2 regions of the Streptomyces sp. NPDC000075 genome follow, and region 2 is predicted to be linked to the other one. Evidence: riboswitches for the same ligand, from Rfam matches in the RefSeq annotation. Region 2 holds a riboswitch; the other holds the start of a gene.
What was found. A riboswitch is a leader RNA that binds a small molecule or an ion and turns the genes downstream of it on or off. The one in region 2 is predicted to bind glycine.

Region 1: linked by a shared signal. The riboswitch ahead of gcvP (aminomethyl-transferring glycine dehydrogenase) and the one ahead of gcvT (glycine cleavage system aminomethyltransferase GcvT) in region 2 are both predicted to bind glycine.

The regions. Positions count from the first base shown of each region.
Region 1 is NZ_JBEPFL010000049.1:7,401-13,366, forward strand. Features, by position in the region: gene ftsR (transcriptional regulator FtsR) at 1-8, shown strand, start outside; gene ABT403_RS35725 (bifunctional nuclease family protein) at 72-545, shown strand; gene ABT403_RS35730 (MerR family transcriptional regulator) at 742-1,380, shown strand; gene ABT403_RS35735 (DNA polymerase IV) at 1,486-2,895, shown strand; gene ABT403_RS35740 (PRC-barrel domain-containing protein) at 2,892-3,245, opposite strand; glycine riboswitch at 3,358-3,456, shown strand; gene gcvP (aminomethyl-transferring glycine dehydrogenase) at 3,653-5,966, shown strand, end outside.
Region 2 is NZ_JBEPFL010000035.1:27,442-33,407, forward strand. Features, by position in the region: gene glyA (serine hydroxymethyltransferase) at 1-1,209, opposite strand, end outside; gene gcvH (glycine cleavage system protein GcvH) at 1,227-1,607, opposite strand; gene gcvT (glycine cleavage system aminomethyltransferase GcvT) at 1,688-2,803, opposite strand; glycine riboswitch at 2,956-3,059, opposite strand; gene ABT403_RS31155 (AAA family ATPase) at 3,300-3,944, shown strand; gene ABT403_RS31160 (enhanced serine sensitivity protein SseB) at 4,174-4,908, shown strand; gene ABT403_RS31165 (enhanced serine sensitivity protein SseB C-terminal domain-containing protein) at 4,972-5,712, shown strand.

The DNA of each region.
Region 1 (5,966 bases), on a different contig from region 2:
TGCACTGAACGCGCACGCCTGTGCCGGGCCCCGACTACCCAAACCTGCCGGGCAGGTCCTAGGGTTGCTGTGTGAACGAGCTCGACGTTGTGGGTGTCCGGGTGGAAATGCCCTCCAACCAGCCGATCGTGCTCCTGCGTGAAGTGGGAGGCGACCGGTACCTCCCCATCTGGATCGGTCCTGGGGAGGCGACCGCCATTGCCTTCGCGCAGCAGGGGATGGCCCCTGCCAGGCCGCTGACGCACGACCTGTTCAAGGACGTGCTGGAGGCGGTGGGCCAGGAGCTGACCGAGGTCCGGATCACGGATCTGCGGGAGGGCGTCTTCTATGCCGAGCTGGTCTTCGCCAGCGGCGTCGAGGTGAGCGCGCGGCCTTCCGACGCCATAGCGCTGGCCCTGCGGACGGGGACGCCGATCTACGGCAGTGACGGCGTGCTGGACGACGCCGGAATCGCCATTCCCGACGAGCAGGAGGACGAGGTGGAGAAGTTCCGCGAGTTCCTCGACCAGATCTCTCCCGAGGACTTCGGGACGGGCCCGCAGTAGGGCCGGAAACGATCGCGGTGCGGGCCGCGTCGTCCACCGGGAACTCTCAGCCCATTCGAGTAGCCTTTCCCCGCAAAGGGGTACGGGAAACCACTCTCAGGGTGATTATCACTCGGCGTGCCGAGTGTGGCGATCGTTGACGCACCCCTGGTCACTGCCTACCTTCAAGGTGGCAGGTCAAGGACGGAGGGTCGGCGTGAGGATCACGGGCGACGGTACGACCGGGGGAGTCCCCGTACGGAGTGACGGCGGTCCGTCGCCGCTGCTCGGCGGCGGGGCGGGTCCCGCGCACCGTCAGCCGGCGTCGACGCCGGTCGGACCGGTGAACGACGCCCCGGGTCCCGAGCAGGTCGGCTACCGCGGACCGACGGCCTGCGCCGCCGCCGGGATCACCTACCGGCAGCTGGACTACTGGGCGCGCACCGGGCTGGTGGAGCCCAGCGTGCGGCCCGCGTACGGGTCGGGGACCCAGCGGCTGTACAGCTTCCGCGACGTCGTCGTCCTCAAGATCGTGAAGCGCTTCCTGGACACCGGGGTCGCCCTCCAGAACATCCGCACCGCCGTCCAGCACCTGCGCGGCCGGGGCTTCTCGGACCTGGAGCGCATGACGCTGATGAGCGACGGCGCGACCGTGTACGAGTGCACCTCCCCCGACCAGGTCGTGAGCCTGCTCCAGGGCGGCCAGGGCGTCTTCGGCATCGCGGTCGGGGTGGTCTGGCGGGACGTGGAGAACGCCCTGTCGCAGCTGCACGGGGAGCGCGTGGACACGGGTGAGACCGTCGTCGGCCACAACCCGGCCGACGAGCTCGCCGCCCGCCGCAACCGAGCCGGCTGACACCGGGGCCGACTGGCACCCGGGCCGGCGGCCGGCCCACACGGCCGCCGGGCGCGGGGACGGAAGATCACCGCGTTGTCAGTGGCATAGGGCAGCATCGGTGCCGTGAGAACCGCCCCGACCATCCTGCATCTGGACATGGACGCCTTCTACGCCTCCGTGGAACAGGCGTCGAAGCCCAGCCTGCGCGGGAAGGCCGTGATCGTCGGGGGGCTCGGCCCGCGCGGGGTGGTGGCCACCGCCTCGTACGAGGCCCGGCGCTTCGGGGTGCACTCGGCGATGCCCACCGCCCAGGCCCGCCGGCTCTGCCCCAACGGCGCGTACCTGATCCCGCGCTTCCCGCTCTACCGCGAGGTCAGCGAGATCGTCATGGCCCTGCTGCGCGAGCTGTCCCCGCTGGTGGAGCCGCTCAGCCTGGACGAGGCCTTCGTGGACCTGGAGGCGGGCGGGACGGCCTTCGACTCGGCGAGCGCCCGGGCCGCGGGCGAGCGGCTGCGCGCCGACATCACGGCCGCCACCGGGCTCAGCGGCTCGGTCGGTCTGGCCGGGTCGAAGATGCTGGCCAAGGTGGCCTCCGAGGAGGCCAAGCCGGACGGGCTGCTGCTGATCGAACCGGGCACCGAGCGGGAGCTGCTCGCCCCGATGCCGGTGCGGACCCTGCCCGGGGTGGGCCCGGCGACCGGGGAGCACCTGCGCCGGGCCGGGATCACCACGGTGGGGGAGCTGGCCGAGGCCGGCGAGGACGAGCTGGTGCGGATGGTGGGCCGGGCCCACGGGGTCGGCCTGTACCGGATGGCCCTGGGGCTGGACGACCGGCCGGTGGTCGCGGAGCGGGACGCGAAGTCGGTGTCGGTCGAGGACACCTTCGACGTGGACCTGCACGACCGGGTGCGGATCCGCTACGAGGTGCAGCGGCTGGCCGACCGTTGCGTGGGCCGGCTGCGGGCCTCGGGACACTCGGGGCGGACCATCGTCCTGAAGGTGCGCCGCTACGACTTCTCCACCCTCACCCGCTCCGAGACCCTGCGCGGGCCCACCGACGATCCGGCGGTGGTGCGGGAGGCGGCCGCGCGGCTGCTGGAGGGCGTGGACACCACCGGCGGGGTGCGGCTGCTGGGCGTCGGGGTGAGCGGGCTCGCGGACTACACCCAGGAGGACCTCTTCGCCCAGGCACTCGGCGCGGTGGAGCCGGAGCCGGGCGGCGCCCCGCCGGACGGGACCCCGGAGCCGGAAGGGGCCGCAGAAGGGGCCCCGGGGTCCTCCGGGGCTCCGGGGACGCCGGGGGCGGCCGGGGAGGACCCGCAGGCCGCCGTCGTACGGCACTGGCCCGCGGGCAGTGACGTGCGGCACGCGGTGTACGGGCCCGGGTGGGTGCAGGGCAGCGGGGTCGGGCGGGTGACCGTGCGCTTCGAGCAGCCCGGATCGCCGCCCGGGCGGGTCCGTACGTTCCAGATGGACGACCCGGAGCTGGAGGCCTCCGATCCGCTGCCGCTGGTGGGAAGGCCGGAGCCCTAGCCTTTGTCCGCCGGGGGGAAGTGGAATTCGCCGGGCAGGGAGACGTCCAGGCCGTAGTGGTGGTAGAGCCGGAGTTCCTGCTCCGGGGAGAGGTGGCGGCCGACGCCGAAGTCGGGGGCGTCCTTGATCAGGGAGCGGTCGAAGGGGACGCGCAGCACCTCTCCGACCACCTCGCTGGGCTCCAGCGGGACGAAGGCGTCCCGCCCGAACAGGCCGGTGCGGACCGCGGCCCACTCCGGGACTCCCGTGGCGTCGTCCAGGTAGACCTCGTCCACGGTGCCGATCTTGGCCCCGTTCCGGTCGAACGCCTTGCGGCCGATCAGGCTGCGCGGATCGATGTCGGTCTGCACGGTCCCTCCACGTGGTCGCAGTCATCCGTAATGACTACAAAAGTGCATATTGCGATAGGGGGCCACTCGAGGGAGGGTCCAGATCCTCGCTGGTAGGCTGGGTGACGGCTGTTGACCCTGTGCGGGAGAGTCCTCCGAGTGAGCTCGACGGAGGCGCCGAAGGAGCAAATCCTCCCCGGAATCTCTCAGGCATACGTACCGCACGCGACGAGGCCACTCTGGAAAGCAGGAGCGGGTGCCCGGGCGCGCAGTGCCGGTCCCCACTCCTCACCGACGGTGAAAGCCGGACGACGGGCGACCCCCACGACTCCGGTGAAGCTCTCAGGTTGAGATGACAGAGGGGGAGGCCGTCCGGGTGCCCGCGCCGTGGTGCCCCTCGCAGGTCATACGACCAGGAGGCCTCCGTAATGACCGCCAACCGCATTCCGCTCTCCCAGCTCGAGCGGGGCATCCCCTTCGAGCAGCGTCACATCGGCCCGGATGCCGAGGCGCAGGCGAAGATGCTCGCCCAGGTGGGCTACGGCTCCCTCGACGAGCTGACCGCCGCCGCGGTGCCGGATGTGATCAAGACCGCCGAAGCGCTGAACCTGCCCGAGGCGCGCACCGAGGCCGAGGTGCTCGCCGAGCTGCGTTCGCTCGCCGACCGCAACCAGGTCCTCTCGTCGATGATCGGCCTCGGCTACTACGGGACGTTCACGCCGCCGGTGATCCTGCGCAACGTCATGGAGAACCCGGCCTGGTACACGGCCTACACCCCGTACCAGCCGGAGATCTCCCAGGGCCGCCTGGAGGCGCTCCTGAACTTCCAGACGGTCGTCGCCGAACTGACCGGCCTGCCGACCTCCGGCGCCTCCCTGCTCGACGAGGGCACCGCCGCCGCCGAGGCCATGACGCTGGCCCGCCGCGTGGGCAAGGTCAAGGGGAACGTCTTCCTCATCGACGCCGACGCGCTGCCGCAGACCATCGCCGTGATCGAGACCCGTGCCGAGCCGATCGGCATTGAGGTCGTCGTCGCGGACCTCTCCGAGGGCATCCCCGCCGAGATCGCCGAGCGCGGCGTCTACGGCGTGCTCCTGCAGTACCCGGGCGCCTCCGGCGCCGTGCGCGACATCAAGGCCGTCATCGACCAGGCCCACGAGCTCGGCGCGATCGTCACCGTCTCCGCCGACCTGCTCGCGCTGACCCTGCTGACCTCCCCGGGCGCCCTCGGCGCGGACATCGCGGTCGGCACCACCCAGCGCTTCGGCGTCCCGATGGGCTTCGGCGGCCCGCACGCCGGCTACATGGCCGTCCAGGCCAAGCACGCCCGCTCGCTGCCCGGCCGCCTCGTCGGCGTCTCCGTGGACGCGGACGGCAACAAGGCCTACCGCCTGGCCCTCCAGACCCGCGAGCAGCACATCCGCCGCGAGAAGGCCACCAGCAACATCTGCACCGCCCAGGTGCTGCTCGCCGTCATGGCCGGCATGTACGCCGTCTACCACGGCCCGGACGGCCTGAAGACGATCGCCCGCCGGACCCACCGCTACGCCGCGCTCCTCGCCGCGGGCCTGACGGCCGGCGGGGTCGAGCTGGTGCACGGCTCCTTCTTCGACACCGTCACCGCCCGGGTCCCCGGCAAGGCCGCCGAGGTCGTCGCCGCCGCCCGCGAGAACGGCGTCAACCTCTACCAGGCCGACGCCGACCACGTCTCGGTCTCCTGCGACGAGACGACCCTGCGCGCCGACATCGAGGCCGTCTGGGCCGCCTTCGGCGTCTCCGCCGACATCGAGGGCCTGGACGCCACCACCGAGGACACGCTGCCCGAGGGCCTGCTGCGCTCGGACGCGTACCTGACCCACCCGGTCTTCCACCAGCACCGCTCCGAGACCGCGATGCTGCGCTACCTGCGCAAGCTCTCGGACAAGGACTACGCGCTGGACCGCGGCATGATCCCGCTGGGCTCCTGCACCATGAAGCTCAACGCGACCACCGAGATGGAGCCGGTCACCTGGCCCGAGTTCGGCCAGCTGCACCCCTTCGCCCCGGTCGAGCAGGCGGGCGGTTACCTCACGCTCATCAGCGAGCTGGAGGAACGTCTCTGCGAGGTCACCGGCTACGACAAGGTCTCCATCCAGCCGAACGCCGGCTCCCAGGGTGAGCTCGCCGGCCTGCTGGCCGTGCGCGCCTACCACCGCGCGAACGGCGACGAGCAGCGCACCATCTGTCTCATCCCGTCCTCCGCGCACGGCACCAACGCCGCCAGCGCCGTGATGGCCGGCATGAAGGTCGTCGTCGTCAAGACCGCCGACGACGGCGAGGTGGACACCGACGACCTGCGCGCCAAGATCGAGCAGCACCGCGACGAGCTGGCCGTGCTCATGATCACGTACCCCTCGACGCACGGTGTGTTCGAGGAGCACGTCGCCGACATCTGCGCCCAGGTGCACGAGGCGGGCGGCCAGGTCTACGTGGACGGCGCCAACCTGAACGCCCTGGTGGGCCTGGCCAAGCCGGGTCACTTCGGCGGCGACGTCTCGCACCTCAACCTGCACAAGACCTTCTGCATCCCGCACGGCGGCGGCGGCCCGGGCGTCGGCCCGGTCGGTGTCCGGGCGCACCTGGCCCCGTACCTGCCGAACCACCCGCTCCAGCCGACCGCCGGCCCGGAGACGGGCGTCGGCCCGATCTCGGCCGCACCGTGGGGCTCCGCGGGCATCCTGCCGATCTCCTGGTCGTACGTGC
Region 2 (5,966 bases):
CGCCTTGAGGTCGTCCGCGTCGAACGCCGGCTTCAGGGCCTGCGCGATGATCTCGGCGACCTCGCGGAAGTCCTCGGCGCCGAAGCCGCGGGTGGCCAGCGCCGGCGTACCGATGCGCAGACCAGAGGTGACCATCGGCGGGCGGGGGTCGTTCGGGATGGCGTTCCGGTTGACCGTGATGCCGATCTCGTGGAGCCGGTCCTCGGCCTGCTGGCCGTCCAGCTCGGAGTTGCGCAGGTCGACCAGGACCAGGTGCACGTCGGTGCCGCCGGAGAGGACGGAGACGCCCACCTCGGTGACGTCCGGCTGGACCAGGCGCTCGGCGATGATCTTCGCGCCCTCCAGGGTGCGCTCCTGGCGCTCCTTGAACTCGGGCGAGGCCGCGACCTTGAAGGAGACGGCCTTGGCCGCGATCACGTGCTCCAGCGGACCGCCCTGCTGGCCCGGGAAGACCGCGGAGTTGATCTTCTTGGCGAGCTCCTGCGTCGACAGGATGACACCGCCGCGCGGACCGCCGAGGGTCTTGTGCGTGGTGGTGGTGACCACGTGGGCGTGCGGCACCGGGTTCGGGTGCAGGCCCGCGGCGACCAGGCCCGCGAAGTGGGCCATGTCGACCATCAGGTACGCGCCGACCTCGTCCGCGATCCGGCGGAAGGCGGCGAAGTCCAGCTGGCGCGGGTAGGCGGACCAGCCGGCGACGATCAGCTGCGGCTTGGACTCCTTGGCGAGGCGCTCGACCTCGGCCATGTCGACCTGGCCGGACTCGTCGACGTGGTACGGGACCACGTTGTAGAGCTTGCCCGAGAAGTTGATCTTCATGCCGTGGGTCAGGTGACCGCCGTGGGCCAGGTTCAGGCCCATGATCGTGTCGCCCGGCTTCAGCAGCGCGAACATCGCGGCGGCGTTGGCCTGCGCACCGGAGTGCGGCTGGACGTTCGCGGCCTCGGCGCCGAAGAGCGCCTTGATGCGGTCGATCGCGATCTGCTCGACCACGTCGACGTGCTCGCAGCCGCCGTAGTAGCGGCGGCCCGGGTAGCCCTCGGCGTACTTGTTGGTCAGGACCGAGCCCTGGGCCTCCATGACGGCGACCGGAGCGAAGTTCTCCGACGCGATCATCTCGAGGGTGGACTGCTGGCGTACGAGCTCGGCGTCGACTGCGGCGGCGACGTCGGGGTCGAGCTCGTGGAGAGGGGTGTTCAGAACGGACATCAGGATCCCCTGGGGTGTCAGTTACCGGCGGTGAGGGCGGTGTACTCGTCGAAGGAGAGCGCGTCCTTGGGCTCCTCCGAGAGCTTCACCTTGAACAGCCAGCCACCCTCGAACGGGGCGGAGTTCACCAGCGCCGGGTCGTCCACGACGTCCTGGTTGAACTCGACGATCTCACCGGAGACGGGGGAGTACAGGTCGCTGACCGACTTGGTCGACTCCAGCTCGCCGCAGGTCTCGCCCTCGGTGACGGTGTCGCCGACCTCGGGGAGCTGGGCGTAGACGACGTCACCGAGTGCGTCGGCGGCGAAGGCCGTGATGCCGACCGTCGCGACGCCGTCGACGGCGTCCGACAGCCACTCGTGCTCCTTGGTGTAACGCAGCTGCTGGGGGTTGCTCATGACCTGATTCTCCTGGATGCGGTGCGGTGGATACGAACAGTGGTCTTGCGGAGTGAGACGGCCGGTACGGCGTACGGGCGCTACTTCTGCCGCTTGTAGAACGGCAGGGCCACGACCTCGTACGGCTCATGCGTACCGCGAATGTCCACGCCGACGCCGGAGGCGCCGGGCGCGGCGTACTCCGCGTCGACGTACGCCATCGCGATCGGCTTGCCCAGCGTCGGGGACGGGGCGCCGGAGGTGACCTCACCGATCACCTTGCCGTCGGCGACCACGGAGAACCCGGCGCGCGGGACGCGGCGGCCCTCGGCGACCAGACCGACCAGCTTGCGCGGGGCCTTGGTGGCGGCGCGCTCGGCGGCGGCCTCCAGGGCGGCGCGGCCGACGAAGTCGCCCTCCTTCTCGAACTTCACGACCCGGCCCAGCCCGGCGTCGAAGGGCGTGAGGGAGGTGGTGAGCTCGTGCCCGTACAGCGGCATGCCCGCCTCCAGGCGCAGGGTGTCGCGGCAGGACAGGCCGGCCGGGACCAGGCCGGCGCCCTCGCCCGCCTTCGTCAGCGCCTGCCACAGCTCCACGGCGTGCTCGGGGGAGACGAACAGCTCGAAGCCGTCCTCGCCCGTGTAGCCGGTGCGGGCGATCAGCGCGGGCATGCCCGCGACGGTGCCCGGCAGGCCGGCGTAGTACTTCAGGCCGTCCAGGTCGGCGTCGGTCAGCGAGGCGAGGATGCCGGGGGACTCGGGGCCCTGGACGGCGATCAGCGCGTACGCGTCACGGTCGTCGCGGACCTCGGTGTCGAAGCCGGCCGCGCGCTCGGTCAGCGCGTCCAGCACCACCTGGGCGTTGGAGGCGTTGGCGACGACCATGTACTCGGTCTCGCCGAGGCGGTAGACGATCAGGTCGTCCAGGATCCCGCCGTCCTCCTGACAGATGTGCGTGTAGCGGGCGCGGCCGACGCCGACGGTGGAGATGTTGCCGACGAGGGCGTAGTCCAGCGCCTTGACGGCCTCCGGGCCGGTCAGGGTGATCTCGCCCATGTGGGAGAGGTCGAAGAGGCCGGCCTTGGTCCGCACGGCGTTGTGCTCGTCGCGCTCACTGGCGTAGCGCAGCGGCATGTCCCAGCCCGCGAAGTCGGTCATGGTCGCACCGAGCGAACGGTGCAGCGCGTCGAGCGCGGTCAGGCGGGGGGCAGTGCTCATGGGTGTGGCTCCCGGGTCCCAGGGCATGACATGACGAGGACGATCCTCCCCATCTGTCATCGGAACCTGAGAGGTTCGCCGGGAGTTCCCGCGCGGGGAACGCCGACTTGCACCTTGGGTGGAGCTGCGGACAGCTCGCTTTTCAGATCTGCCTCATCCACGCGGTACGGGGCCTGAGAGATTCAAGGGAGGAACTTGCTCCTTCGGCGCCCGGGCGCGGCCTCGCGGCCTGCCGGGACTCTCCCGCGCGGATTCAAGCGGCCGGTATGCAGTTGGTGTCCAGATGGCGCACATCATTGCACGGGTCGGGCGGAAGCGGGCAGTGGGGCCCGGAAGAACGTGCGCAACGCCCGCGCCCCCCGGGCGCCGGCGGTCCCGGGTGGCGGACGGCCCGCCCGGAACCGGGCCGCCCGGATTACCGTCTCTTTACATTCAGCGGGCATGGGGCCCTCACGGCCCGACTCGGGGGGAGACGATCACGGTGCGGAGATTCGGAATGGCGACCGGTACGGGCACGGTGGACGAGGTCCGGGCGCGGCCTCTGGCGTCCCGCACCGCTCCGGCCGCCGGAACCGTCCGCGACCTGCGCGGACGGGTGGCCCGGGGCCCGCGCCGGCTGAACTTCACCGCCGGGGACATCGTGGTGGTGTCCGGTCTGCCCGGCGGCGGCAAGAGCACCCTCATCAAGCGGGCCGCGCCGGGTGGCGGCATCGACTCCCAGGACGTCCGCGAGCGCTGGGAGCGGCGCATGCCGGCGGCGCTGCCGTACGGGGCGTACCGCCCGCTGGTCCGCGTGTCCCATTACTGGACGCTCTGGCGCGAGCTGCGCTCCGGCGCCTCTCTGGTCGTCCACGACTGCGGCACCCAGACCTGGGTCCGGGCCCTCCTGGCGGCCTCCGCCCGGCGGCGCGGGCGCCGGCTCCACCTGCTCCTGCTGGACGCGACCCCGCAGGAGGCCCTCGCCGGGCAGGAGTCCCGCGGCCGCGGGGTCTCGGCGTACGCCTTCGCCCGCCACCGCGCGGCGGTGACCCGCCTGCTCTCGGCGGCCGAGTCGGGCCACTCCCCGAGGGGCTGCGCCTCGACCACCCTCCTGGACCGCCCGGCGGCGGCAACACTGACGGAGATCACCTTCACACCCTGACCCGCCACCGGCTGCCGCTGCGCGGGGCTGATCTCAGCCCCGCCGGCGTTTGAGGCGCGGGGGTCTGGGGGCGGAGCCCCCAGGGAACGGTGAAAGGGCGGGGCGGGGAGACGGCTCCGCGCAGCGGCAGCCCGCACCCGGCACCGGCCGACCGGCACCCCACCCCCGGCGGGCGACCGGATAGCCTCGGGGCGACATCGGCGGGACACGCACACAAAGGCAGGGGCACATGCACGGCAACGGCTGGCCGGCGAACGAGTTGGAGCAGGTGCTCGGAACGGCCCTGGGACAGCCCGACGCCGGCCCCCGCATCCTGGAGGTCCTCGGCCGCAGCCAGGTCTGGATCCCGCTTCCCCAGGGCGGCGGCCCCGACAGCACCTCCCTCGACCTCCCCACCATGCTGATCGCCGGCGAGGCGTACGTCCCCGTCTACAGCTCCGAGGCCCAGTTCCGCTTCGCCGCCGGCCCCGCCATGGACTTCGCGATCGCCCCCGCCGTGGAGTTCGCCCGCGGCCTGCCCCCGCAGCTCGGCATCGCCGTGAACCCCGAGGGCGCCGTCGGCGTCCCCCTGCCCCCCGCCGCCGTCGCGGCGCTCTGCCGCGCCGGCCGCACCGAGCTCGACGGCCCCGCCAGCGGCGCCCGCGTCCGGCTCTTCGAGCCCGACTGGCAGGACGACCCCGTCGACTTCCTCACCGCCGCCGCCGACGAGTTCCGCGCCACCGGAGTCGTCTCCGCCGCGCACCGCTGCCTGGCCAGCGTCGAGGGCAAGGACCCCGAGCTCTACATCGGTGTCCGGCTGGTGGGATGGGACTCCGGATCCCGGACCGCCCCGCTGGAGGCGCTCGGCCGCGCCCTGGCCCGCGTACCGGCCCCCTGGCCCGTGCAGTTGATCCTGCTGGAGGCCGCCGAGGACCCGGTCACGGACTGGATTCGTGAGCGCGTGCGCCCCTTCTACCTCGCGTAGCGACGCTTAAGCTGTTCGGGACGTGGAGACGACGGGCGGACGAAGACGAAGAGGGGTACCCGGGTGAGTGCGTCAGGCACGGCCGCGGCCGGGCAGGTCGAGCACATGCTGCGCCAGGTGACTCCCGGGCGCTATGAGAACTACGAGTCATTCCTGCACGCCCTCACCGAGGGCCGGCTGTGGATGCTGCTCTGGCAGGGGCAGCCGGGCTCACCGGACGCCCAGTACGGCGGCATGGAGGTCGACGGCCTCGGCTACGCGCCCTGCGTGACCTCCCCGCAGGAGCTGGCCGCCAGCGGCTGGAACCGCGGCTACGAGGTGGTGACCGGCCGGGACATCGCCCGCGCCCTCTACCCCGACCGCTGGGGCCTGTGGGTCAACCCGCACGCCCAGGGCGGCGGCCTCGGCATCCCCTGGGCGGACCTGCGCCGGGTCGCGACGGGCCTGGACCGGATGCCGGCGGGCCCGCTGCGGCTGTCCGAGCCCGCCCTGGAGCTCCCGCAGTTCTACGGCCTGCTGACCCAGCACGCGCACCGCACGCCCGCCGTCCGGTCGCTGCGCCGCGCCTGGGTGCAGCCCGCGCTGGGGTCGGCGTACCTCGCGGTGGGGCTCGACCTCTACGACGCCTCCGCGCCCGCGCTGGAGTCCGTCCGGGAGATGATGCGCCAGTCGGTCGGCGTGGTGCCCGAGGGCGTTCCGGTGTGCACGGTCGCACTGGCCGACGAGCACGACCCGGTGGCCATGTGGCTGCGCGCCCAGACCCGGCCCTTCTACGACCGCGAGGGGCAGGCGGCCGCCTACTGAGCCGCCGCCCACGGGGCCCGGGGCCGAACACCGACCTCGTTACAGGGACATTTCAGGGTATGCCCGCACCATGAGACGGGCCGTCCGAGACGACCTCCGGCCGTCGGGAACCATCGTTCCCGGCGGCCTTCGCCTTGTCCGGATCCGTACCGTCTTGGGCGTCCAATTGGCATGCTCCTCCGTAGAGTTGGGCGCCATGTCCGTTTGCGTACCGAACGGACGGTCTTGCTCCGCTGAGCCGCGAGCGGAGTCCG